4 regions of the Geobacillus zalihae genome follow, and region 1 is predicted to be linked to each of the others. Evidence: riboswitches for the same ligand, from Rfam matches in the RefSeq annotation. Region 1 holds a riboswitch; each other region holds the start of a gene.
What was found. A riboswitch is a leader RNA that binds a small molecule or an ion and turns the genes downstream of it on or off. The one in region 1 is predicted to bind S-adenosylmethionine.
Positions count from the first base shown of each region.

Region 2: it holds a riboswitch for S-adenosylmethionine, as region 1 does, so the genes downstream of both, metK (methionine adenosyltransferase) here and mtnW (2,3-diketo-5-methylthiopentyl-1-phosphate enolase) in region 1, are expected to answer to the same signal.
Region 3: it holds a riboswitch for S-adenosylmethionine, as region 1 does, so the genes downstream of both, QWV57_RS02290 (phosphoadenylyl-sulfate reductase) here and mtnW (2,3-diketo-5-methylthiopentyl-1-phosphate enolase) in region 1, are expected to answer to the same signal.
Region 4: it holds a riboswitch for S-adenosylmethionine, as region 1 does, so the genes downstream of both, QWV57_RS06535 (hypothetical protein) here and mtnW (2,3-diketo-5-methylthiopentyl-1-phosphate enolase) in region 1, are expected to answer to the same signal.

Region 1 is NZ_CP129217.1:875,498-881,453, reverse strand. Features, by position in the region: gene QWV57_RS04575 (ZIP family metal transporter) at 1-618, shown strand, start outside; gene QWV57_RS04570 (1,2-dihydroxy-3-keto-5-methylthiopentene dioxygenase) at 707-1,249, opposite strand; gene QWV57_RS04565 (methylthioribulose 1-phosphate dehydratase) at 1,279-1,911, opposite strand; gene mtnX (2-hydroxy-3-keto-5-methylthiopentenyl-1-phosphate phosphatase) at 1,908-2,570, opposite strand; gene mtnW (2,3-diketo-5-methylthiopentyl-1-phosphate enolase) at 2,567-3,808, opposite strand; SAM riboswitch class I at 3,886-3,994, opposite strand; gene QWV57_RS04550 (pyridoxal phosphate-dependent aminotransferase) at 4,079-5,266, opposite strand; gene QWV57_RS04545 (carbon-nitrogen family hydrolase) at 5,363-5,956, shown strand, end outside.
Region 2 is NZ_CP129217.1:2,879,238-2,885,193, forward strand. Features, by position in the region: gene metK (methionine adenosyltransferase) at 1-1,209, opposite strand, end outside; SAM riboswitch class I at 1,339-1,453, opposite strand; gene pckA (phosphoenolpyruvate carboxykinase (ATP)) at 1,672-3,258, shown strand; gene QWV57_RS14510 (Rpn/YhgA-type helix-turn-helix domain-containing protein) at 3,935-4,885, opposite strand; gene QWV57_RS14515 (DUF2584 domain-containing protein) at 5,166-5,408, opposite strand; gene QWV57_RS14520 (alpha/beta hydrolase family protein) at 5,501-5,956, opposite strand, start outside.
Region 3 is NZ_CP129217.1:450,183-456,138, forward strand. Features, by position in the region: gene QWV57_RS02265 (acylphosphatase) at 113-397, opposite strand; gene QWV57_RS02270 (sirohydrochlorin chelatase) at 486-1,232, opposite strand; gene cobA (uroporphyrinogen-III C-methyltransferase) at 1,243-2,019, opposite strand; gene cysC (adenylyl-sulfate kinase) at 2,168-2,779, opposite strand; gene sat (sulfate adenylyltransferase) at 2,792-3,952, opposite strand; gene QWV57_RS02290 (phosphoadenylyl-sulfate reductase) at 4,226-4,933, opposite strand; SAM riboswitch class I at 5,059-5,163, opposite strand; gene QWV57_RS02295 (DUF1128 domain-containing protein) at 5,293-5,517, opposite strand; gene QWV57_RS02300 (low molecular weight protein-tyrosine-phosphatase) at 5,867-5,956, shown strand, end outside.
Region 4 is NZ_CP129217.1:1,263,530-1,269,485, reverse strand. Features, by position in the region: gene QWV57_RS06555 (PaaI family thioesterase) at 67-483, shown strand; gene QWV57_RS06550 (hypothetical protein) at 467-709, opposite strand; gene QWV57_RS06545 (PaaI family thioesterase) at 744-1,226, opposite strand; gene QWV57_RS06540 (VOC family protein) at 1,327-1,710, opposite strand; gene QWV57_RS06535 (hypothetical protein) at 1,726-2,049, opposite strand; SAM riboswitch class I at 2,131-2,235, opposite strand; partial or broken gene QWV57_RS06530 (ABC transporter substrate-binding protein) at 2,297-3,106, opposite strand; gene QWV57_RS06525 (RNA-guided endonuclease InsQ/TnpB family protein) at 3,271-4,380, shown strand; gene QWV57_RS06520 (ABC transporter permease) at 4,464-5,366, opposite strand; partial or broken gene QWV57_RS06515 (ABC transporter permease) at 5,383-5,802, opposite strand.

The sequences.
Region 1 (5,956 bases):
TTTTCAGCCGGCATTATGATGGCGGCCTCGATGACAAGTCTTATTCCCGAGGCCCTGCGGTCCGGCGGTTTTGAGGCGCTCGCCATCGGATTGGCGGCGGGGGTGCTCGTGTTAACGTTGCTTGAGATGACCGTCCCCCATATCGACTTGGAGCATACGAAAAGCGGCTTGCAATTCGACGAAAAGGCGATGCTCATCATCGCCGCCATTGCGATGCACAATCTCCCCGAAGGGCTGTCAGTCGGGGTGAGCTACGCCTCAGACGGCGCTTCGCAAATCGGCAATTTGATCGCATTGGCCATCGGCTTGCAAAACGCGCCGGAAGGATTTTTGGTCGCCTTGTTTTTAGTCAATCAGCAGATTGGCCGCTTTAAAGCGTTTGTCATTGCCACGTTAACCGGCGCGGTCGAAATTGTGACGTCTTTGCTCGGCTTTTATTTAACCTCTCTCTTCCGCGGCCTCGTTCCATACGGGTTGGCGTTTGCCGCCGGGGCGATGCTGTTTATCATTTACAAAGAACTCATTCCCGAAAGTCATGGCGACGGCAACGAACGGATCTCGACGTACGCGTTTATTATCGGCATTTTGTTTATGATTTTGTTAACCGAATCGTTTTAGCGATCCCCCCTTCCGTCATCGAGACAGGCGCTCCTCTCCATACAGAACGAAACACCCCGCTGCCTTGCCTGGCAGCGGGGTGTTCTCATTATTGGACGGCCTCTTCTTTTTCTTCATACGGATGGGCGACCCAGCCGGACGGGTCGATGAACAGACGGACGGCTACGACTTGGCGGTCGTCCATGAGCGTAAAGTAGTGCGGATTCCCTTCCGGCACAGAAATGACATCGCCGGCTTCCAGCTCGACGTCAAAATAACCGGTTTCTTTGTCGCCTTTGATGATGAAAATGCCATGGCCGGCTGTAATGGCGCGCACTTCGTCTTCCGTATGGATGTGCACTTGTTCAAATTTTTTCAGCAGTTCATCCAAGTTCGGCGTCGCATCGGACAGAGCGACGATATCCCATGTTTTGTAGCCGCGGCGCGCCGCCAAATCTTCAATTTCATCTTTGAACGTCGCCAAAATTTCATTTTTCTCTTCATCCGTGAGTACGTATTTGTCACGCAAATGCTCCGGCAGTTTCGTGATGTCCCAATGTTCATACAACACCCCTTGACTGTTCAAAAACGCGCGCACATTGTCTTCTCCTTCAATCACTTGGCCCGTTTTTCTCACTTTGATGACGGCCATGTCAAAATCCCCCTTCTAAAAGATGTATATTAACCAACCGGCAGGCCGGCCCGTTGCAAAAGCAGCCGCTTCACCTGCCAGCTGAACAAAAACTCCCACGCTTCCAAATGTTTTTTCGCTTCAAACGCCGTTCGTCCCCAGACGGTAATGCCGTGGTTGTGGATCAACACGGCGCCCGCATCGCCATGAATATATGACGAAAACTGTTGAGCCAACGTCGGGATGTCGGCGTCATTGCCAATGATCGGAATGCGCACTTCGGCATTTTCTTCCCAAATGCCGAACGCCTTAATGATTTCTTGCCCGGAAAAGACCGCCTCTCCGTTGGCTGCGTACACATCGGAAATGATATTATTGTCGACCGTGTGAACATGCAAAACGCAACCGGCGTTTGTGCGATTGTAAATTTCCACATGCAGCAGCGTCTCCGCTGATGGCTTTAAATGTGTTTTCTCCGCTGGTCGGCCGGCGGCGTCAACGAGCAAGAAGTCCTCATCCGTTTGCTTCCGCTTATCCTTGCCGCTCGCTGTCACCAAAAACGTCAACGGGTCGTCCGTCACTTTGATCGACAAATTGCCGCTTGTTGCGAAAAACCAATCGCGGGCGGCGAGCTCGGCTTTCACTTCCGCAAGCTCGTTCCACTTTTTCACGACGATGCTCATACGATCACCTCCATTCGCTGCAACGCATCCATCACGTCAAAAAACGTCGCAAATGGCGCGTGCGGCAGGTCAAGCTCTTGACATTTTTCAAGCAGAAAATCGCGCGCCAGCACATAATCGGCTTGTCTTGCCACCGCCAAGTCGGTGATCGAATCGCCGATGACGACGTGATACCCGTCGGGGCGGGCGAGCCTGCGCAATAGCGACGGCTTGCAGCAGCCGCAGCCGTTTTGGCACTGGCTGTCGCATGCATGCGGCCATGTGATGCGGATCGTCTCACCGCTGAAGTCAGAGCCGTTGCAAAAAATGCGCTCCGGCTCAATCAGCCCTTCAAGCAGTGGGTAGACGAAAAAGTCGATGCCGCCGCTCACGATATAGAGCGGGATGCTTTGCTCTTTCGTCCACGCGACAAACTCACGGAACCCTTCGCGCAAACGGGCGGTGCTAAGCAAAAAGTCAACAATCTCCTCTTTCAGCGCCGACGGAAGAAGTGAAAACATTTTTCCGACGCCTTCCTGAACGGAGATGCGCTGGGCGAGAATGTCGTCCTTTAACGCCTCCCACTCCGGCGGGGCGAACTGTTTCATAATGGCGATAATGTTGTCGTTTTCCGTAATGGTGCCGTCAAAATCACAAAAGAGAACGAGCTGTTTCGTCATGCTTCCACCTCAATGGCGCCCCAGCGGTCGATCGCCTTTTGCAGCGCCTCGTTGTCTTTCGCCGCTTCACGGAGCGGACGGCCGGCCAGCGCCGCGTCGATGGCAGCGCGAAACGCCTTTCCGCCGCCGATCGCCCCGTCCGGGTGGCCGTGAATGCCGCCGCCGGCGTTGACGATGCTGTCACGGCCGAAATCGCGGACAAGAAGCGGCACCAAGCCCGGATGGATGCCGGCCGAGGGCACTGGAAACGCTCGGGCAAACGGCTCTTGTTCATCGGTCAGCGCTTGGGCGATGCCAAGCGCCTGCCCGCGCTCCAAAGCGACGCTGCCATACGGAGACGGGAACAACACAAAATCGGCGCCGGCAAGACGCAAAAGTTTTCCAAGCAAGAGCGACGGGGCGACGCCGTAAAACTCCGACGGCGTGATGGCGCCGCTGAACGCCGGGTGGGCCATAATCGGGACGGAAATCTCTTCATCTTCCCGCAGCCCTTGCAGGACGTCCAATCCATAGGCGAACACGTTGAACAACAGCACATCAGCACCAAGCTCGGCGGCTCGTCTCGCCTTCTCTTTCAGCTCAAACGTTTTGCCGGTCAAGTTGACGGCGTACAGCGTCCGCTTGCCTGTTTGTTCGTACACCTCTTCGAGCGCCGCTTTGCCTTCTGTAATGCGCTTCGCAAATGGCAGACGATCGCTGTCAAACAAAATTTCGTCATCTTTGACCAAGTCAACGCCGCCAAGCGCTTGCTTTTTCAACTCTGATGTCAAATACGCCAAATCGCGGCCGACGATGCCTTTGAAAATGCTCATCAACAGCGGGCGGTCGTACACTCCGACCTTTTCGCGAATGCCGGCGATGCCAAAGCGCGGTCCCGGGAACTTCCGTTTCCACTCCTCTGGAAGTTCCAAATCAAGCAGCCGCACTTCCCCGTCCAGCGACAGCTTGCCGAACGTCGTCACCAACAATGCTGGCAAATCGGCGCTGAAGTTCACCGTCGGATAGGCGATTTTGACGATCGCCCGCTTCAGCCGCTTGCCGAAGTACGCATTCGTCCGGTCGCTTTCCTCAAGCTCCTCGACCGCAACGACTTCCCCTTTATGCTTGCGGAGCTGGTCTTGCTCCAGCTGCGGCAAGTCGGTCCATGTGCCGACCGTCAAGCCGAGCGCGATCCCTTCGGCCTTTTTGCGAATGTCTTTCTCGTCATGAAGCAAATACGTCGCAATGACTGCACTCATCGTCCATCCCTCTTTCAATATATGGCGAAATAAAAAAGCCCCTTCCTAAGAAGAGGCGTCATTCAGTCATGGCGCTCTTCTTATCTCTCAGCGTTTCCGCTGCAAGAATTAGCACCGTGCTTGGCGCGCGCCAAGCCGGTTGCCGGGCTTCATTGGGCTCGTCCCTCCGCCTGCTCTTGATAAGAAAGCCTGCTCGTTTATGCACTTGTCAAACAATTGGCAAATTTACTTTGAATTATGACATCGCCGATTGGCGTTGTCAATCATTTTTCAAAAATTTTTTTCGAACAATCCAAGGCGGCCGATCCGCTCCGCTGCTTCGCGAAGCCGCGCTTCATCGGTCAAGAGGCCGACGCGCACATACCCTTCGCCGTGCTCGCCGAACCCGATGCCTGGGGCGACGGCGACATGCGCCCGCTCAAGCAGCATGTCGGCAAACTCAGCGGATGATATGCCTTTTGGCAGCGGAAGCCAGGCGAAAAACGACCCATATGGCGCCGGCGCTTCCCAACCGATCTCGCAGAGCGCAGCGATGAACGCATTGCGGCGCGCCTCATACAATGCGACCAACTCCGTGACACAATCTTGCGGACCAAGGAGCGCCGCGGCGGCCGCTTCTTGGATGGCGCCGAACAAGCTGACATACAAATGATCCTGCAAAAGCTCAAGCGCCCGAATGATCCGCTCGTTGCCGACGGCAAACGCCACACGCCAGCCGGCCATATTGTATGTTTTCGAAAACGTATAAATTTCGACGCCGACGTCTTTCGCCCCATCGGCTTCCAGGAAGCTGACCGGTTTCCGGCCGTCAAAGCCGATCGCCCCATAAGCGAAATCGTGCACGACGGCAATGCCGTGCTTGGCGGCAAACGCCACCGTCTCCGCGAAAAATTCCTTTGTCGCCGTCGCACCGGTCGGATTGTTCGGATAGTTTAAAAACATGAGCTTCGCTCGGTCGGCGACCGACTCCGGAATGGCTTCGTAATCCGGTAAGAATCCGTTTTCCGAAGAAAGCGGCATCATCTCCATCCGCGCGCGGGCAAGCGCGATCCCCGACCAATAGTCCGGATAGCCCGGGTCCGGGACAAGCACCACATCGCCCGGGTTGACGAGGCAAAGCGGCAGCTCGACAAGCCCGGCTTTGCCGCCGAACAAGATGGCGACCTCGCGGGCCGGGTCGATCGTCACCCCGTACTCGCGCGCGTAAAACGCCGCTACGGCTTCTTTCAAAAACGAGTAGCCTTGAAACGGCGAATATTTATGGTATTTTGGGTTCGCGGCTGCCTTCTGCATCGCTTCGACAATGTGCGCCGGCGTCGGCTGATCCGGATTGCCCTGCCCTAAGTTGATCACATCATAACCCGCCTTGATCTTCGCACCGACTTTCGCCACGAGCGAGGCGAAAAACTGCTTCGGCAGCTGTTCAAGCAGTTCGGAAAAGGGAAATTCGATCGTCATCGTCCACACCTTCTCAAAAATTCTTGAAATTCTAGTGCAACATCATATATCGTAAAAAGCAAAATGTAAAGCAAAATTTTTTCGAGGTGAAAACTCATGACGATCCGCATCGCCTGCCTCCAGCTTGATATTGCGTTTGGCGACCCGAACGAAAACGAACGGCGCGCGGAAAGCGCCATTGAATCGGCCGTCAAGGACGGCGCGAATATCATCGTGCTGCCAGAGTTATGGACGACCGGCTACGATTTGACGCGCCTGGATGAAATTGCCGACGAAGGCGCCGAACGGGCGAAGGCGCTCGCTTCCCGATTGGCGCAAACGTACGGCGTCCATTTCGTCGCTGGTTCGGTCGCCAAAAAAACAGCCGCCGGCGTGACAAACACGATGATCGTGGCCGACCGTCATGGCCAAATCGTCGGCGAATACAGCAAGCTTCACCTGTTCCAATTGATGGATGAACATTTGTATTTGCAGCCGGGAAACGAGCCAGGCTTGTTCTCGCTTGACGGGCTGCCGTGCGCTGGGGTCATTTGCTATGACATCCGCTTTCCGGAGTGGATTCGCGCCCATGCTTTGGCTGGGGCGGAAGTGCTGTTTGTCGTCGCCGAATGGCCGCTTCCCCGCCTGCACCATTGGCGGACGCTCTTGATGGCGCGGGCGATTGAAAACCAATGCTACGTCGTCGCCTGC
Region 2 (5,956 bases), 1.5 Mb from region 1:
CTTGTCCGCCAACGCCAGCGCTTGTTCTTTCAACAAGGCGGCTTTGTCGGTGCGCTCCCACGGCAGGTCGATGTCCGTACGCCCAAAATGGCCGTAAGCAGCCGTCTGTTTGTAAATCGGGCGGCGAAGGTCGAGCATTTTGATGATGCCCGCCGGGCGGAGATCGAAGTTGTTGCGCACGACCTCAATCAAAATGTCTTCCGACACTTTGCCGGTGCCGAACGTATCGATCGAAATCGAAACTGGGCGGGCGACGCCGATCGCGTAGGCAAGCTGCACTTCGCATTTGTCGGCCAGTCCTGCCGCGACGATGTTTTTCGCGACATAGCGGGCCGCATACGCCGCCGAGCGGTCGACTTTCGTCGGATCTTTGCCCGAGAACGCGCCGCCGCCGTGGCGGGCGTAGCCGCCGTACGTATCGACGATGATTTTGCGCCCCGTCAACCCAGCATCCCCTTGCGGACCGCCGATGACAAACCGTCCTGTCGGGTTGATGAAGTATTTCGTGTTCTCATCAAGCAGCTCTGCGGGCACGACCGGCTTGATGACCTGTTCTTTAATGTCGCGCTCGATTTGCTCTTGCGTAATTTCCGGATGGTGCTGCGCGGAAACGACGATCGTATCGACGCGCACCGGTTTGCCGTTTTCATCGTATTCGATCGTCACTTGCGTTTTCCCGTCCGGCCGCAAGTACGGCAAGACATCCGTTTTGCGCACTTCCGCCAATCGGCGCGCCAAGCGGTGCGCAAGCGAAATCGGCAACGGCATCAATTCTTCCGTCTCATTGCAGGCGAACCCAAACATCAATCCTTGGTCGCCGGCGCCAATCGCTTCAATTTCCTCGTCAGTCATCTGACCTTCGCGCGCCTCAAGCGCCCGGTTCACCCCCATCGCAATGTCCGGCGATTGTTCGTCAATCGACGTCAGCACCGCGCACGTATCGGCGTCAAATCCGTATTTGGCGCGCGTGTAGCCGATCTCCCGGACCGTATCGCGGACGATGCGCGGAATGTCCACGTATGTTGATGTCGTGATTTCCCCGCTCACGAGCACCAGCCCGGTCGTGACGCTCGTTTCGCAGGCGACGCGGGCGTTCGGATCTTTTTCCAAAATGGCATCCAAAATGGCGTCAGAAATTTGGTCGCAAATTTTATCCGGATGTCCTTCCGTCACAGACTCTGAAGTAAACAAGCGGCGTTTGGCTGACATTCGGTTTGTTTCCTCCTCTTGGCATAATGTGGCAACACGGAACTCATTTCCCTTTTTCCCTTCGCAATATAAAAAACCTTTCCTGTAACGGCTGAGGAAAGGTCATGGCAATCGTATTGCTTCCTTTCACTCTTATCGTTCAAGGACTGCGCCTTGCCACAGGTTAGCACCATTTCACACATGTACAGTTGTGACGGTTGCTGGGCTTCATCGGGCCTGTCCCTCCACCGGCTCGGGATAAGAGTATCCGTTCAATGACTTATCTTATCGCAATGGAATCGGCAAAGTCAACTATCAAAATTCATTTTTTATCATTTCCAGCCGAGAAAATTCTTTCCTCAAGGAAATCGACACATTGGGCAAAATAAAGTTTGAAAAACCCACACAATTAGTATGGACTATTAATAAAAATGTGTTATACTATTTTCAAGAGTGATTTCAAAAAGAAGGCAGGTTTTGAATATGGGGATCGCAAACATGACGAATAAGCTTGATGTATTGCTGCAAAAACCGTACGTGCATCATCAACTGTCCGTCGCCGAGCTCGTCGAGAAAGTCCTGCAGCGGAACGAAGGACGGCTGACGCACACCGGAGCCGTCGCGGTCACGACCGGCAAGTACACAGGGCGGTCGCCGAAAGACAAATACATCGTCGAAGAACCGTCAACGAAGCAAACGATCGACTGGGGAGCGGTCAACCAGCCGATGTCTCCGGAGACGTTTGATAAACTGTACGACAAAGTGCTCGACTATTTAATGAAGAAAGATGAACTGTTCGTGTTTAAAGGCTTTGCCGGCGCCGATCCGAAATACCGGCTGCCGATTCAAGTCGTCAACGAATTCGCCTGGCACAACTTGTTCGTCCATCAGCTGTTCATTCGGCCGAACGCCGAAGAGCTCGCCGTGCATGAGCCGCAATTCACCGTCATTTGCGCGCCGAACTTTAAAGCCGACCCGAAAGTCGACGGCACGCGCTCGGAAGCGTTCATCATCATCTCGTTTGAACGGCGCACCGTGTTGATCGGCGGCACCGAGTATGCCGGCGAAATGAAAAAATCGATTTTCTCGGTGATGAACTATTTGCTGCCGGAACAAGGCATCCTGCCGATGCACTGCTCGGCCAACGTCGGCCAGGAAGGCGACGTCGCCCTCTTTTTCGGCTTGTCGGGAACGGGAAAAACGACGCTCTCGACCGACCCGAACCGCCGCTTGATCGGCGATGATGAACACGGCTGGTCAAGCCGCGGTATTTTCAACATCGAAGGCGGCTGCTATGCGAAATGCATCAACCTATCGCGCGAGAAAGAGCCGCAAATTTTTGACGCCATCGGCTTCGGCGCGGTGCTCGAAAACGTCGTCCTCGATGACGCGACGCGGGTGCCGAATTACGACGACGGCACGCTGACGGAAAACACGCGCGCCGCCTACCCGCTTCAGGCGATCCAAAACATCATCGACCCGAGCGTCGCCGGCCATCCGTCCACGATCGTGTTTTTGACGGCTGATGCGTTCGGCGTCCTGCCGCCGATCAGCAAGCTGACGCGCGAACAAGCGATGTACCATTTCTTAAGCGGCTACACAAGCAAGCTCGCCGGCACCGAACGCGGCGTCACCGAACCGGAAGCAACGTTCTCAACGTGCTTTGGCGCACCGTTTTTGCCGCGCCCGGCCGTCGAATACGCGGAAATGCTCGGGCAAAAAATCGCCGAACACAACGTCCGCGTCTTTTTGGTCAACACCGGTTGGACAGGGGGGGCGTACGGCGTCGGCAGCCGCATGAAGCTCGCCTACACCCGGGCGATGGTGCAAGCCGCCGTCGAAGGGGAGCTCGACAACGTCGAAACAGTCAAAGATCCGATTTTCGGCCTCGCCATCCCAACCCGCGTCCCCGGCGTGCCGGATGACGTCCTGCAGCCGCAAAACACATGGGCCGACAAACAAGCATACGAACAAAAAGCAAAAGAGCTGGCGCAAAAATTCCGCGCCAACTTCCAAAAATTCGCCCACATCGATCCGTCCATCGAAAAACTCGGCGGACCGCTCGTGTAACAAGAACACGGCCGGACAGGGTATTCCCTGTCCGGCTGTTTTTTATTTCTTTCCGTTGCTTTGGGCCTCCCATTTCGCCTCCTTCCCACGAAAATCGGGAGGATTTTTTCATTCCGATGCCGAACAAATCCTTGACAAACAAGGGAAGTTGTGGTAATAAAAAATAGACTCTGCACAAGAATAAGGGGGAGGCTTCCATTGCTTCAGTATATCCATTCGCCTTTAGGAAATTGTTGAAAATCCATCCGCTTTCCTTCGCCCCCTTGCTTGGGGGCGCGACAAAGAGCGCGTTTTATCAAAAACTGAAGAGCTGGCTTTTGGTTCGTGTTTACGATTCCATCACCAATCGTTTCGATGATCAAAGAGAGGATTGAGGAGGAGAAATCACGGGAACTATTTTGTGAGCTCCCTCTGTAAATGATCACTTTATTTCAGAACAAAGCAAAGGAATCAGTCTTGCTTCATCATATGGCAGAGTGCAAACCGAAGGATTGTTTGCGCTCCTGCCTTTTCAACATTAGAATCAAAACGCCAATCGGGACGATGAACGTCACCGACAAATTCTGTCAATAGACTTTACCCTCGATGGCCGTAAGGTTCGAACGCATAAAATGATTGTCGTCGATCCCCCGGGGTTTTGGCACGATTGGGGGTCGACGACAATGCGAAGGCGGGTTTACTTCTTCAGCTGTTCAATCTTTTCCGCCGGCAACCCGGTCAGCTCGTGGATCGTGTCGACATCGTACCCTTTCGCCAACATTTTCTTCGCGATGTCGATTTTCCCTTCCTCGATCCCTTTTTGGCGTCCCTGTTCAATCCCTTGCTTCATCCCTTGCTTTATTCCTTGTTTCAACCCTTGTTCGATTCCTTGTTTGACTCCTTGTTGAATGCCTTTCTCGATTCCCCGCTGTTCGTATGAGATGATGAGCTCCATCACTTGTTTCGCTTCCTTCGTCTCCATTTGGCTCACCTCGTTTCGCAGTTGGATTTCCTCCGCTTCGGACAACCGCAAATACGTTTCAAAAAACCCAAACAACAGCCGCTGCTTCGCCTCATCGAGCTCGAGGCGGACTAGGATGCGCAAAAACTCCTTTTTCACTTCCACCTTCTCGCTTTCATTATACCCCATTTTGCTTAACAAGGCGGCGGCAACCGGATTGTCACGGCGGATGTACTCGCGCCACGGCAGTTTGCGCAGTTCCACCGTCAGAAAGCGGAAGTCAAGAACCATCAAAAATGGAAATTGAATCATCAATGAGGAAGGTTCGTCGCGGCGTTCGTCGTAGCTGAAAATGGCGATCGGGAGGATGCGGCGGCGGTGTTTTTGAAACAAGCGGCTGAAGTAGAGGAACATTCGCTCGGGGAACGTCCGCTGCTTATAGCTTTGATGTTCGACGTGAACGATGACGAGCCCGTCCTCCCCTCTTACCTTTGTTTCGACCAACAAGTCGACGCGGTGCTTTTCCCCAGCTGTCACGTCGGTGAACAGCTCTTCGGAGAGAAAGGAAAGATGATGGACGTCGATGTGCTCGTACACGTCAGGAAAGAAAAGAAGCAAAAAGTCTTCGAAAAACGTCGACAGCAGCTCCTTGAACAACCGGTCGTGATCGATTCGCTTTTTCGCCACGTTTTCCCTCCTTGCGGCATCGAATTCATCGTATGATATTCGCTCTCCGCGGCCAAACTCCTTCTCCTCCCCCCTACTTTTTTTATGGTATGATCAAACGTCGCACAGGAAGTCCTCAAGCAAAGGCTATTTTTATGCTTGTCTGAATCGGCCTGACGCCACAAGTTAACTATAGACGGAAAAAACTTGAGCCAAGAGCGCAAACCGTTCTTCCGTTTGCGCTCCTGTCCGATGAACCCGTTCAGCTCTCATTCAGCCGCTTCGTGGTGTGCAGCCTCGTTCAATTCGTCGAATACAGGCTGACGAGCTCATACGTCACCGTCGTCCGGCTGTCTTTCCACTCAAGCTTTCTCACGACCGCAACGCCGCTCGCTTCGCTTTGCACCGTCCGGCGCACTTCAAGCGGCACGTCAAGCGGATACAAGCGGTATCCTTCTTTTTCCAACACAAACACATTTCCTTGAACGCGCTGTTCCTTTCCTTTTGTCACAATGACCGTCTGCAGCTCCATCGGCATGCCCATATGATTCCAACCTCCTTGGCACCCCATCGATTCGTTGGCGGCCGCGCCGCCACCCGAGCGGCGCGCGCAGCCGCCCCTCTAGTTGTATCGTATCACATTGTCAGCTGTTGTTTCATCCATTCCGTGAGCCTTTGCACCGTCTCGCGATTGGCTTGCGGCGGAAAATAGTGGGTGAACTCAGGGAAGTACCAAGCCGTGACCGGTTTGCCGAGCTGCTTCAGCCGCCGCTCAAGCCGATAGGCGTGCTCAATCGATACGTTCTCATCGCGCCCGCCGTGGATGATGAGCACCGGGGCTTGGAGCCGCTCGAGATAATAAAGCGGGGTTCGATGCCGGTAGCGCTCCGGGCATTTGTTCGGCGTCCCGCCGATGACGCGCTTCATCATTCGCCGCAAGTCAGGCCGCTCCCAATACGTAAGCTCCAGATCCGCCACCCCTCCCCAGACCGCCACCGAACAGACCCCCTCGGCCATTAGGGCGGCATGGAGCGCCATCGCCCCGCCGCGGGAGAAGCCGAACATGTGAACGCGCCCGGGATGGACGAGCGG
Region 3 (5,956 bases), 430 kb from region 1:
AAAGCAAGGAAGACGCTGTCCCTTCGGATTTTGGCAAGCGAGCCGGCGCTTCTGCCGGCTCGATGGCCGAAAAAGCCGGGAAGGCCGCTGCTTGAGGGGATGAGCCTAGTTGTCAAAAGCCGCTCCCGTACATAATGCGAAATTGTTTTTCATCGGAGCGGACATCGCGCGGCTCGATGTGCATGCGGGCGACTTTGGCAAACATCGTTCCGGCTTCAATGGTGTCCAAAAAGAGTTGAAGGGCGCTTTCATCCCCCTGAACTTCCATTTCCACTGTTCCGTCATCATTGTTTTTCACCCAACCGGTCAGCTGCCGTTTTAGCGCTTCGTGTTGGACGAAGTATCGAAACCCGACGCCTTGCACGCGCCCTTCCACGATGACATGAACTCTTTTCACGCCGATGAGTCCTCCTTCATCACGGTTGTTCTGTTTCCATCATATAATAGATGAGGCGGAAAGTACATGAAAAGAGGAGCTTGATGGTTCAAGCTCCTTTTTTTACGGATGATAGCGATAATACTTGTTGTTGAATGAGCAGCACAAGCCGCGGGTGATCGCCTAGGTAAGAGCATAAATGCCACTCTTTGTCGGAAACAGAGAACCCCTGCAACTTCCGTTCGATCGTTTTCATTAAGACGCCGGTAAACAATAAGTACGGGACGACAAACACACGCCGATACGCCGATGCATGGGCCCGTTGGAGCCCTTCATCAAGCGTCGGGCGGATGGCAGCGAGAAAACAAACGTCCACGTGCGGCACGTTCGTTTTTTCTTTTAAAAGCGCAGCGATGGCGGACATGTCGCGCTTCGTGTCTGGATCACTGCTGCCGCGGCCGACAAGAAGGATCATCGATTCGCCGTCAAGCGGTGCGGACTGTTCGCTGATGCGGTCGATCACGATGTCGATCATCGCTTCATGGACGCCGAACGGAGCGCCGCAGAGGATATCAACGGACGGATGGCGCCGTCTCGCGATGTCCAATGCCGCTGGAATATCGTGTTTGGCATGCCCTGCAGAAAGAAGGAGAAGCGGAACGACGATGACGCGTGTCGCCCCTTGGGCGACACAACGGTCAACGCCGGTGACAATGTCCGGTTCCGCGAGCTCGACAAAGCATAGCTCTTGAATCGGAATATCGATGACCCTCCGGCACTGTTCGACGAAACGCGCCGCTTCATGGCGCGCGGCGGCAATGCGGCTGCCGTGGCTGACATATAAAACAGCTTCCATCGCCATCGCCTCACGATGTTGCCTCAGCGGCTGCCGATGACGCAAGCAACCGTTCGAACCATTGAATGTTGGCCCGCAGCCGGACGACGTCTCCGATCATGATCATGCTCGGATTTTGGATGTTTTCTTTGGCGGCGATTCCGGCGATCGTCGCGAGTGTGCCGGTGACGGTGCGCTGAGCCGTTGTCGTTCCCCATTCGATGACCGCCGCCGGCGTCTCCGGCGCTTTGCCGTATTTCATCAGCTGGCCGCAAATGTATGGCAAGTGATGAACCCCCATGTAAATGGCGATCGTATCGATGCCTTTGGCGAGGCTTTCCCATTTGATCTCGTCACGACTTCCGTCGCGCCGATGCCCGGTGACAAAGGCGACGCTTGAGCTGAACGCGCGATGGGTGACAGGGATGCCGGCGTAAGCCGCCGCCGCGATGGCGGAGGTGATGCCGGGAACGATCTCAAATTCGATCCCATGTTTGGCCAGCGCCTCGGCCTCTTCGCCGCCGCGCCCGAACACGAACGGATCGCCGCCCTTTAAGCGGACGACCGTTTTTCCTTTTTTGGCATGCCAGACGAGCGCATGGTTGATCGTTTCCTGCTGCATGGCATGGAAGCCGGGCAGCTTGCCGCAAAAGATGAGTTCGGCGTCCGGCTTGGCATATGAAAGCAACTCTTCATTGATGAGACGGTCGTACAAAATGACATCCGCCTGCTGGATGCATTTTAATCCTTTGACGGTAATGAGTTCCGGGTCGCCGGGGCCGGCGCCGACAAGATATACTTTGCCCATCGTTGTTTCAGCCCCTTCGTGCATGATTCAGCCAGCCGCCGGAAAACGGCATGGATGCTCGGCTGCTTTTATTGTAAATGGTCTGCCTTGGGATGAAAACGACCTTGTCAAATGACCTCCCGTTCTTTTTTGGCAGAGGACGGGGGAATCAGTCTGTTTTCGCATCCGGGATCATTCCTCGCTCGCGCAGGTAGGCGAGCACTTGCTCGACACATTCGTCAACCGAATAACGGTGTGTTTCGATCGTCAGCTCCGGTGCTTCCGGCGCTTCGTACGGCGAGTCGATGCCCGTAAATTCACGGATTTCCCCGCGGCGAGCTTTTTGATACAGCCCTTTCGGATCGCGCTTTTCGCATTCTTCAAGCGGGCAGTTGACGTAAATTTCGATAAACTCGTCTTCTTCGACTAAGCGGCGGACGAGCGCCCGGTCTTCGGCAAACGGCGAGATGAACGCCGTCAGCACAAACTGGCCGCTGTCGACAAACAGCTTTGCCACTTCGCCGATGCGGCGGATGTTTTCCGTCCGGTCGGCGGCGGAAAAGCCGAGATCTTTATTGAGCCCGTGCCGGATGTTGTCGCCGTCTAAGACATAATTCTGAATGCCGAGCTCAAACAGTCGTCTGGAGACGGCATTGGCCACCGTCGATTTGCCGGAGCCGGACAGCCCGGTGAACCAAAGGATGGCGCTATGATGGCCGTTGCGCTTGCGACGATCTTCTTTTGTGACCGATGTGTGATGCCAAACGATGTTCGTGCTCATCGCCATCCTCCTTTAGCGCGCTGACGGGGCGACCGTTTCGCGTTCTTGCAGCCCTTTGATCAAGACGGCGGCCACTTCCGGGCGGCTGAACGTGCTCGGCGGCACTTGGCCGTTGCGCAGCATTTCACGAACTTTCGTGCCGGAAAGGACGACATGGTATTTCGCGTCATGCGGACACGTTTTTGTCGATGCCATCCCTTCGCATTTCGTGCAGTAAAAGCTATGTTCGAAAAAGAGCGGCGTAATGCCAAGCTCTTCAGCCGTAAAGTTCAAGAAGATTTTTTGCGCATCATACGTACCGTAATAATTGCCGACACCAGCGTGGTCGCGGCCGACGATGAAGTGCGTGCAGCCGAAATTTTTGCGCACCATTGCGTGGAAAATGGCTTCACGCGGACCGGCATAGCGCATCGCAGCTTGGAAGACGCCGAGGAAAACGCGGTCTTTCGGGTAATAGTTTTCCAGCAGCACTTGATAGCTTTCCATCCGGATGTCAGCCGGAATATCGTCCGCTTTCGTTTCGCCGACGAGTGGGTTTAAAAACAGGCCATCAACGATCTCGAGCGCGCATTTTTGAATGTATTCATGGGCGCGGTGAACCGGATTGCGCGTTTGGAAGCCGACAACGGTGTTCCAGCCAAACTCAGCAAACTTTTTCCGCGTTTCCGCTGGATCAAAATAAAACGCGGCGAATTGGCCTTTGTCGGTCCGTTTGACAAGCGTAATCTCCCCGCCGACATACACATCCGGCTTTTCAAACAGTTTGCGCACGCCTGGGTGGGCAAGTTCATCCGTTTTATAAACGAGCTTCGCTTCTTTCGTTTTGTCCGGGCGGTAAATGTCAGCAATCTCAATGACGCCGTAGACGTCGCCACGATAAACGAGTTTCGCCTTATCGCCGACGGCGAGCTCTTTCGCTTTTTCTTCTGTTACCGCGAGCGTGATCGGAATGCTCCAGACGGTGCCGTCAGAAAGACGCATGGTTTCAACAACCGCGTCGTAATCCGTTTTCGTTAAAAAACCAGTGAGGGGGCTGTAGGCGCCCGTTCCGATCAGCTCCAAGTCGCTCAGTTCGGCTTTGGAGAGCTCGATCGTTTTGGTCGCCTCATCAAGCGGATAGTCCGGATTCCAACGATTGATCAATGTGCCGCCATGCGGGATGCTTACGCTCATGTTCATAACCTCCTAGATTGATAGATGTTGTGAAATGCCGCTGCCATGTTCATGAGGCAAGCGCTCTTTTTTTAGGCTAATGACGCCAAGCAGACGCTCAAGATGGCGATGACCGTATAGACGTCGCTGTCAAACAGTAGCTTGACGATTCGGAATGGCGTCCGATTCATCAGCGACGCCTATCGAGGCCGCCGCGCCGCTTGCCCCGATGTTCATGGCGAAGAAAAAGGATGCGATCAAAGCAATGGCAAGGAGCATGTCAATGTTCTCTCCTTAGGCGAGATGGAGACCGCATTCCGTCTTTCCTTGGCCAGCCCAGCGCCCGGAGCGCAAGTCGTTCGGATCTGTAGCCGGAGCGGTGCACGGGGCGCAACCGATGCTCGGGTAGCCGCGGTCGTGGAGCACGTTGTACGGAAGGCCGTGTTTATACACGTAATTCCAAACGTCTTTCCACGTCCAGTGAATGAGCGGACAAACTTTAATCGAACGGAACTTGTCGTCTTTGTTAATGTACTCGACATGCCGCCGCGTCGGCGATTGCTCGCGGCGCAAGCCGGAAATCCACGCCGTCACCCCGGTCAGCACCTCGCGCAGCGGAATGACTTTGCGCAGCTCACAGCATTTGTTCGGGTCGCGTTTCCATAACTCGTCGCCAAACTGCGCCTTCTGTTCTTCCAACGTCAAGCGCGGCTGCTTCATCACGATGCGAAGCGACGGATATTTTTCTTTCACTTTCGCGATCGTATCGTATGTCTCTGGAAAATGCAGACCGGTATCCAAAAAGACAATTTCGGCGTTCGGTTTGACCCGAGAGATGAGATCAATCAGCACAATCCCCTCGATGCCGAAGCTGCACGCGTATACGATCTCATCGCCGTATTCGCGATACGCCCAGGCCAGGACGTCAAGCGCCCCTTTTGTTTCATTATCGGACGGAAAAGACGGTTTTTCCGCCGTTTCCCACTGATCATACGTGAGCATCGGTTTCTCCTCCTCACAAAATCAAAGAAAATCCACGTAATTAGTCGGATATATAGCGGCCAAACGGCAATTCGGCGGCAAAAATCCTTCCTTGCATGAATCAGAAAGAGCGGGAGAAAGGGAGCCCCTTATTTTACTAAAGATCTTCTTTAGCTGGAATTGGCACTTTGCTATAGGCGGCAGGTTGTCGGAGTTCATTGAGCCCATTCCTCCCTCACTCTCGAGCAACGTATGCAACGCATGTCATTTAATTGATTAAAATTTTAGCACAATTGACGATAATGTCAATCATAGTTTTTCGATAGGAATTGTTTTTATACGAAACAGCTGCATTGCCTGCCTAACAGCAGATGGGAGCGTTATTTTTTGCGCAGGCTTCCGAGCTCTTCGACAATCGCCTGCATTTCGCTTGGGCTGAACGTCTCGCGTTTCATCACCATCTCGTAAATGTCTCTCAACTCATCGTACCATTCCTCGGAAAAATGGGACGGCTTGATGGCATCCAAGTTCAGCACTTTCAACTTTTGCTTCAACTGTTCGATCATGTAGGCGACGTTTTCCGCCGACCGTTTTGATAAATCCATTCGTTTACTCCTTTCATGGCAAGTTACTATGTATTGTACCATAGGTGCAGGAAGAATGGGGAGAGATTGCATGGCTTGCTTTTCTGATGAAAAACGGATGATGTGGTAAAATGTAGGTGCACATGCATAGTGCCAGTCTAAAAGGTTGGTGAAACACCGCGTTTTCTTCAAAATGGTTGTCGTGAACGCGCGCAAGAGTTGTTGGCCCATTCGCACACGCTCCCCCGCTGGAGTTGTTTTGTCGTGACATCCCCGTCCTTTTAGGGCCAAAAAGGGCTAGATGAAAAGAAATGAAGGAAAACTAACGGTGGAAAGCACCGTGGACATAGAGAGAGGGGTGGCTGTTTGGATGATTAAAGTGCTGTTTGTTTGTCTTGGAAACATTTGTCGTTCGCCGATGGCGGAAGCGGTCTTCCGTCATTTGGTGAAAGAGCGGGGG
Region 4 (5,956 bases), 390 kb from region 1:
CCATCCGGGCATGAAAATGACCCTATTTTCATGGAAACGCAATGGATGACAGAAAGGATGTTCGAGATGAAGCCAATTACCAACTTGCATGACGTCATTGCCGGAAAAAGCGCGCCGCCGCCGTGCGATGAGACGATCGGCGTCCGCCTGGCGGAAGCCCGGGACGGCTATGCGAAAGGGGTATGGACGATCCATGAATCGCTCCTCAACGGCAACGGGGTGATCATGGGCGGGTTCGTCGGAGCGGCGGCGGATATTCTCATGGCGTATGCGGTGACCACCTTGCTTCGCGATGACCAGCTGCACGCGTCCATCAACTTGCAGACGACGTTTCACCGCCCCGCGGCGGCAGGGGAAGCTGAAGTGGAAGCGCGAGTGGAAAAGTTCGGGAAAACTGTCGCCTACGTGACTGCCGTCGTCCGGCAAAACGGCAAAGAAGTGGCGAGCGCGACCTCCTCGGTGCTGATTATGGATAAACCGTAAAAAAGCGCTTTCGTTTATGGAAGGGACGTGAAACGCTGGCGCCGAGGCAGACGCCAAACCGGTCCAACTGAATCGGGCTGTTGGCAGCAGCCATGCCTAGAAGCGTTCGATCGGCAACCTGTTTCGCCCCGCCATCCAAGGATGAACATGTCACTTGTGAAGATGTCCGCTTTTTCCCAAGCGGGATCGAGCGCAACGAGCGAAGCGCCGGAGAAAGCGCTGTCAAAAACAGCCGCCCTCCGGCGCTTTTCGTTTGCTTGTCATCCCTGGACAAACGTTTTCGGCATGACGACCGCGACGACTTGACCGCGGGCGCACAGTTCGCCGTTGGCGAACACCTCGGTGTCCACTTGCCATTTTTTCGGGTGAATCTCCGTCACCGTTCCGACGGCGACAAGCGGCACGCCATGCGGCGTCGGCTTGACAAAGTCGACGTGAAGCGACGCGGTGACAAAGCGCGGCGGCGTTTCCCCGCTTCCCGGCTCATGGCCGTTTTTCCGATGCAAGGCGAGCGCCGCCGACCCGGTGCCATGGCAGTCGATGAGCGAGGCGATCAGCCCGCCGTACACAAACCCAGGGATCGCCGTATGTTCCGGGCGCGGCGTATAGACGGTCACCGTTTTGTCTCCGTCCCAGCCGGTGCGGAAATGATGGCCTTGCTCATTCAGCCGTCCGCAGCCATAGCACCAGGCAAATTCATCCGGGTAGTCGTCTTGAATGGCGTGGATAACTTGCGGCTCCATCTGTTCTCCTCCTCTCCCCTTTACCTATACGCGGTGCACTCCCTATTTTCCTTCTTGCACGGCAAAAGGCGGCCATACCGATGGCCGCCTTCCCCTTCGTTCATTGCGCCGGCTCGTAAAACTCGATCCATTCGCCGTCCGGGCCAAGGAAAAATAAGTATTTCGCCCCGTTTGGGAGCGTTGTAATTTCATCCCACACTAGCGGGACGCCGAGCGACTGAAGCCGTTCTTTTTCCTGCTCGATGCCTTCGACCGTAAACGCCACGTGGTGCACTTTTCCTTCCGTCGGCAAATCCGGGTTGTATCCTTCGATCAGCTCGACGACGATCGAGCCGTCAATCCCTAAAAACGCCAATTTCATCGTTCCGTTCGTATGAATCATTTCGTCGAGCAGCTCCAGGCCGACGACGTTTTGATAAAACGCTTTCGATGTCTCGATGTCCTTCACTTGAATGCCGACATGCTCAAATTTTTTGACTGCCATTCGTCCTCTTCCTTTCTATGACTCCATTAACCATACAGCTTGTAAATACGGCGTCATCCGCATTGGAAAAACCCCTTTTTTCCCAAGCTCTGTCCATATGTAGCGATCAAGGGCGTACGGTCCGTCCGCCTTCCATTCGTCCGCCTCGCTGTCGGTCAACAACACTGAAAAGGTTGTCCCTTGCGCTTTCCCATACAAGTGGGTATATCCGCCCCCGCGGTCGACATAAACCGCCGCTTCAGGGTCAAACCGAATCAGCTCCGCCTGCACGCAGCGCATGACATGAACGGCGAACGCAGCGGCACGGAGATGAGCGGCCATGCAAGCTCGGATCGACATGTCCCTCTTCACTATTTCCCCCTTCACCCCCTATCGACAAAAACCCCTTTCGCCTCGGAATGATGCGAAAGGGGGCAGCCGTTCTTATCATCCAAAGCGAGACCGCTTTGCGGGTGTTAGCACCTTGCCGGCGGCAGGTTGCTGTGGGGTCATCAAGCCCGTTCTCTCGCCCACTCTTGATAAGACGTATGATCATTTGTCTTTCATGTTACCATATCGAATCCCATAGAAGCAATCGCTTTTTTGTTTATTCCGCCACTTCTGGTTGCTCGGACGTGACGCCGACATCTTTCCACGTCAGCTTCGAGCTCGGGTCAACCGTAAAGTTGGCGACACGGTTGTTGACCGCATAGATGGCGGAACGATACAACGTTGGGATGACCGGCACTTCTTCGTTCATTAGCTTTTGCCACTCGCTGTAAATTTTCCGGCGATACTCCTTGTCAAACGCCTGCTCGGAATGGCCTTTTTCCAGCAGCTCATCATTTTTCTCGTTCACCCAACGCGAGTAGTTGAACATGACGTTGCGGCCGTACAGACCGTACGGGTCGACGTCCGTTCCCGTTGCCCAAGCGGCAGCGTAAACATCCACTTTCGGGTCATCTTTTTCAACCATGTCATAGAACGAGTTGAACTCCGCCAGACGGCCGTCCACCAATTGGACATCCAAGCCAACGTCTTTCCAGCATTGCATGTAAAACTTCGCCAACGGCTCGGCAATATCGCCGCCGCTCATCGCCAAAAAGTTGATCGTAAACTTTTTGCCGTTCGGATCTTCGCGCAAGCCGTCGCCGTCCACATCTTTATAGCCGGCCTCATCAAGCAGCTGTTTTGCTTTTTCCGGATTATACGTGTACCCTTTGATCGAGCTGTCATGGTATCCCGGGAACGACGGCGGGATCAGCGTGGTCGCCGGGAAGCGCAAGCCGTGGTACAAGTGATCAGCCACTTCTTGGTTGTTGATGGCGTACGCCATGGCTTGGCGCAGCTTTTTGTTCTGGAATTTCGGATTGTCCATCACATTTTCTTGCTTTTTCGCATCCCAATGACCGAGTTTAACATCTTTCCGAAAGAAGTCTCCCACTTCGAAACGAAGTGAAAGTGGGAGATGAATTTTGGTTAGGTATAGCCTAAAGTTGTCTCTTTTTTTGTGTGTTATGATACAATCAGTTTTAGAAAAAATATATCGAAAATCAAGGTATGAAGTGATGTGGTGTCGATATGGCAAACAAAGCCTATCAGTTCCGTCTATACCCAACAAAAGAACAAGAACAACGGCTCGCCAAAACCTTCGGCTGTGTCCGTTTCGTTTACAACAAAATGCTTGAAGAACGCATACAAATGTATGAAAAGTTCAAGGACGATCAAGAATCCTTGAAACAGCAAACATTTCCGACCCCTGCCAAGTACAAAAAGGAGTTTCCTTGGCTAAAAGAAGTGGACAGCCTTGCGCTGGCAAACGCCCAATTGAATTTGCAGAAAGCATTTCAACACTTCTTTTCTGGCCGCGCTGGATTTCCCAAGTTCAAAAACCGCAAGGCGAAACAGTCGTACACCACAAATATGGTAAATGGCAACATCAAGCTTTCAGATGGCTATATCAAGCTGCCCAAACTGAAATGGATCAAGCTCAAGCAACATCGGGAGATTCCTGCCCACCATATCATCAAGTCTTGTACGATCACGAAAACCAAAACAGGAAAATACTATATTTCTATTCTCACAGAGTACGAACATCAACCTGCCCTAAAAGAAGTGCAAACGGTTGTTGGGCTTGATTTTTCCATGAGTACGTTGTATGTCGATAGCGAGGGTAAGAGAGCCAATTATCCTCGATTCTATCGCAAAGCATTGGAAACATTAGCGAAAGAACAGCGTAAATGGTCTCGTAAAAAGAAAGGCTCGAATCGTTGGCACAAACAGCGTCTGAAAGTAGCGAAGCTGCATGAGAAAATTGCGAACCAACGAAAAGACTTTCTGCATAAGGAGTCGCACAAATTAGCGAAACGGTATGATTGCGTGGTCATCGAAGACCTCAACATGAAGGGAATGTCCCAAGCCCTCCATTTCGGTCAACGCGTTCATGACAACGGCTGGGGCATGTTCACCTCTTTCCTTCAGTACAAGTTGGCCGAACAGGGGAAGAAGCTGATCAAAATCGACAAATGGTTCCCCTCGTCCAAAACGTGTTCGTGCTGCGGTCGAGTCAAGGAGTCTCTATCGCTTTCTGAGCGTACATTCCGCTGTGAATGTGGATTCGAGAGCGACAGGGACGTCAATGCGGCCATCAATATCAAACGTGAGGGCATGAAACGATTGGCGATCGTCTAACTTGTCCTCGAACCGTGGGGCACACGGGGATCGCTCGGTCAACTTCCCATCATGAGATGGGATTACCCGAGAAGCCCCCACCTCTAAGCGAAGCGTAGGTGGTGGGAGTATGTCACCGCTTGGCCGATGAAATTTATGCACAGCATCATCACCAAAATGAGCAATGATGCAGGCAGCCATACCCACCATTTGTTTTGCAGCACATCGGGATTGGTCGCATAGCTGACCAGCGTCCCAAGGCTTGGCGTGCTTTCCGGCAGCCCGAACCCCAGGTATGTAAGACCTGACTCAATGCCGATGTTGCCAGCTAAGTTCAACGTCAAATTGACGATGATAATGGAGCTTAAGTTCGGCAAAATTTGAAACAAAATGATTTTCCAATCCGGCGTCCCGAGCGTCTTGGATGCGCTGACATAGTCCAATTCCCGCTCGGCAAGCGTCTTGGCGCGAATGAGCCGGGCTTTGCCCGTCCATAAAAACGCGCTCATAATCAAAATGAACGTCGCCACATTGTATTTCGGGACGATGGCTACAAAGACGATCACCAACATTAAAAACGGCAAGACAAGAATAAAATCGATGATGCGCATGATGACGTTGTCGATCCAGCCGCCGAAATAGCCGGCCACAAGCCCCACCACAAGGCCGATCGCACCTGTGATTAGCGTAATCGCCAGGCCGATCGTAAAGGAATTGCGGGCTCCAATGATCAGCTGGCCGAACACATCGCGGCCGCCATAATCGGTGCCAAGCCAATGTTCCGCCGATGGCGGTGAATAAATGGCCAAAAAGTCTACCTTTACAATTTCCTCTTGGTCTAAAAAAATGGAAGCGCCGTAGACAATCAGCAAAATGACGGACAATATAATGAGCGAAACAAGAGCCAGCCGATCGCGGACGAGCTCCCGCCACATAATCGAAAGAGCGGAAGGGCTTTTCTCACAGGCTATTTCAACTGGAGCAGGACGGTTCACCTCAATTTTCATATTCCACGCCCCTCCCTTACTCAATGCGAATGCGCGGATCGACCGCACTTAAAATAATGTCAGAAAGCAAGGTCCCCACAAGCGTCGCGACCCCGGAAATCATCACAAGCGCCGTTACGACGCTGTAGTCGCGCTGCATAATCGACTGCAAAAACAGTTGTCCAAGCCCTGGATAACTGTAAATGGACTCTAAAAACACGGAACCGCCGATGAGACCCGTAATTTCATAGCCTAAAAACGCTGCGATCGGCAAAAACGAATTGCGCAAAATGTGCCGCCAGTAAATCTGGCGTTCTGGAACGCCCTTGGCGCGCGCTGTTTTCACGAAATCTTTCACTTTCGTATCAATGATTTCGCTTCGCAAATATTGAATGGTGACGACCGTGTTGATGAGCGCGCCCGATAAAGCCGGAAGCATGAGATGATTCAACTTGCTTCAACATTTTTTGTAATTTGATCCTTATCATATATGATTATTTAGAACATAAATTTGTTTGACTATATTAATGTTTCAAACGCTCAGCTTTTTTTGCTTTGTTGAATGCGCATCGAAAAAAATCGCCTTTACTCGACAAACAGAGGAGGGCGAT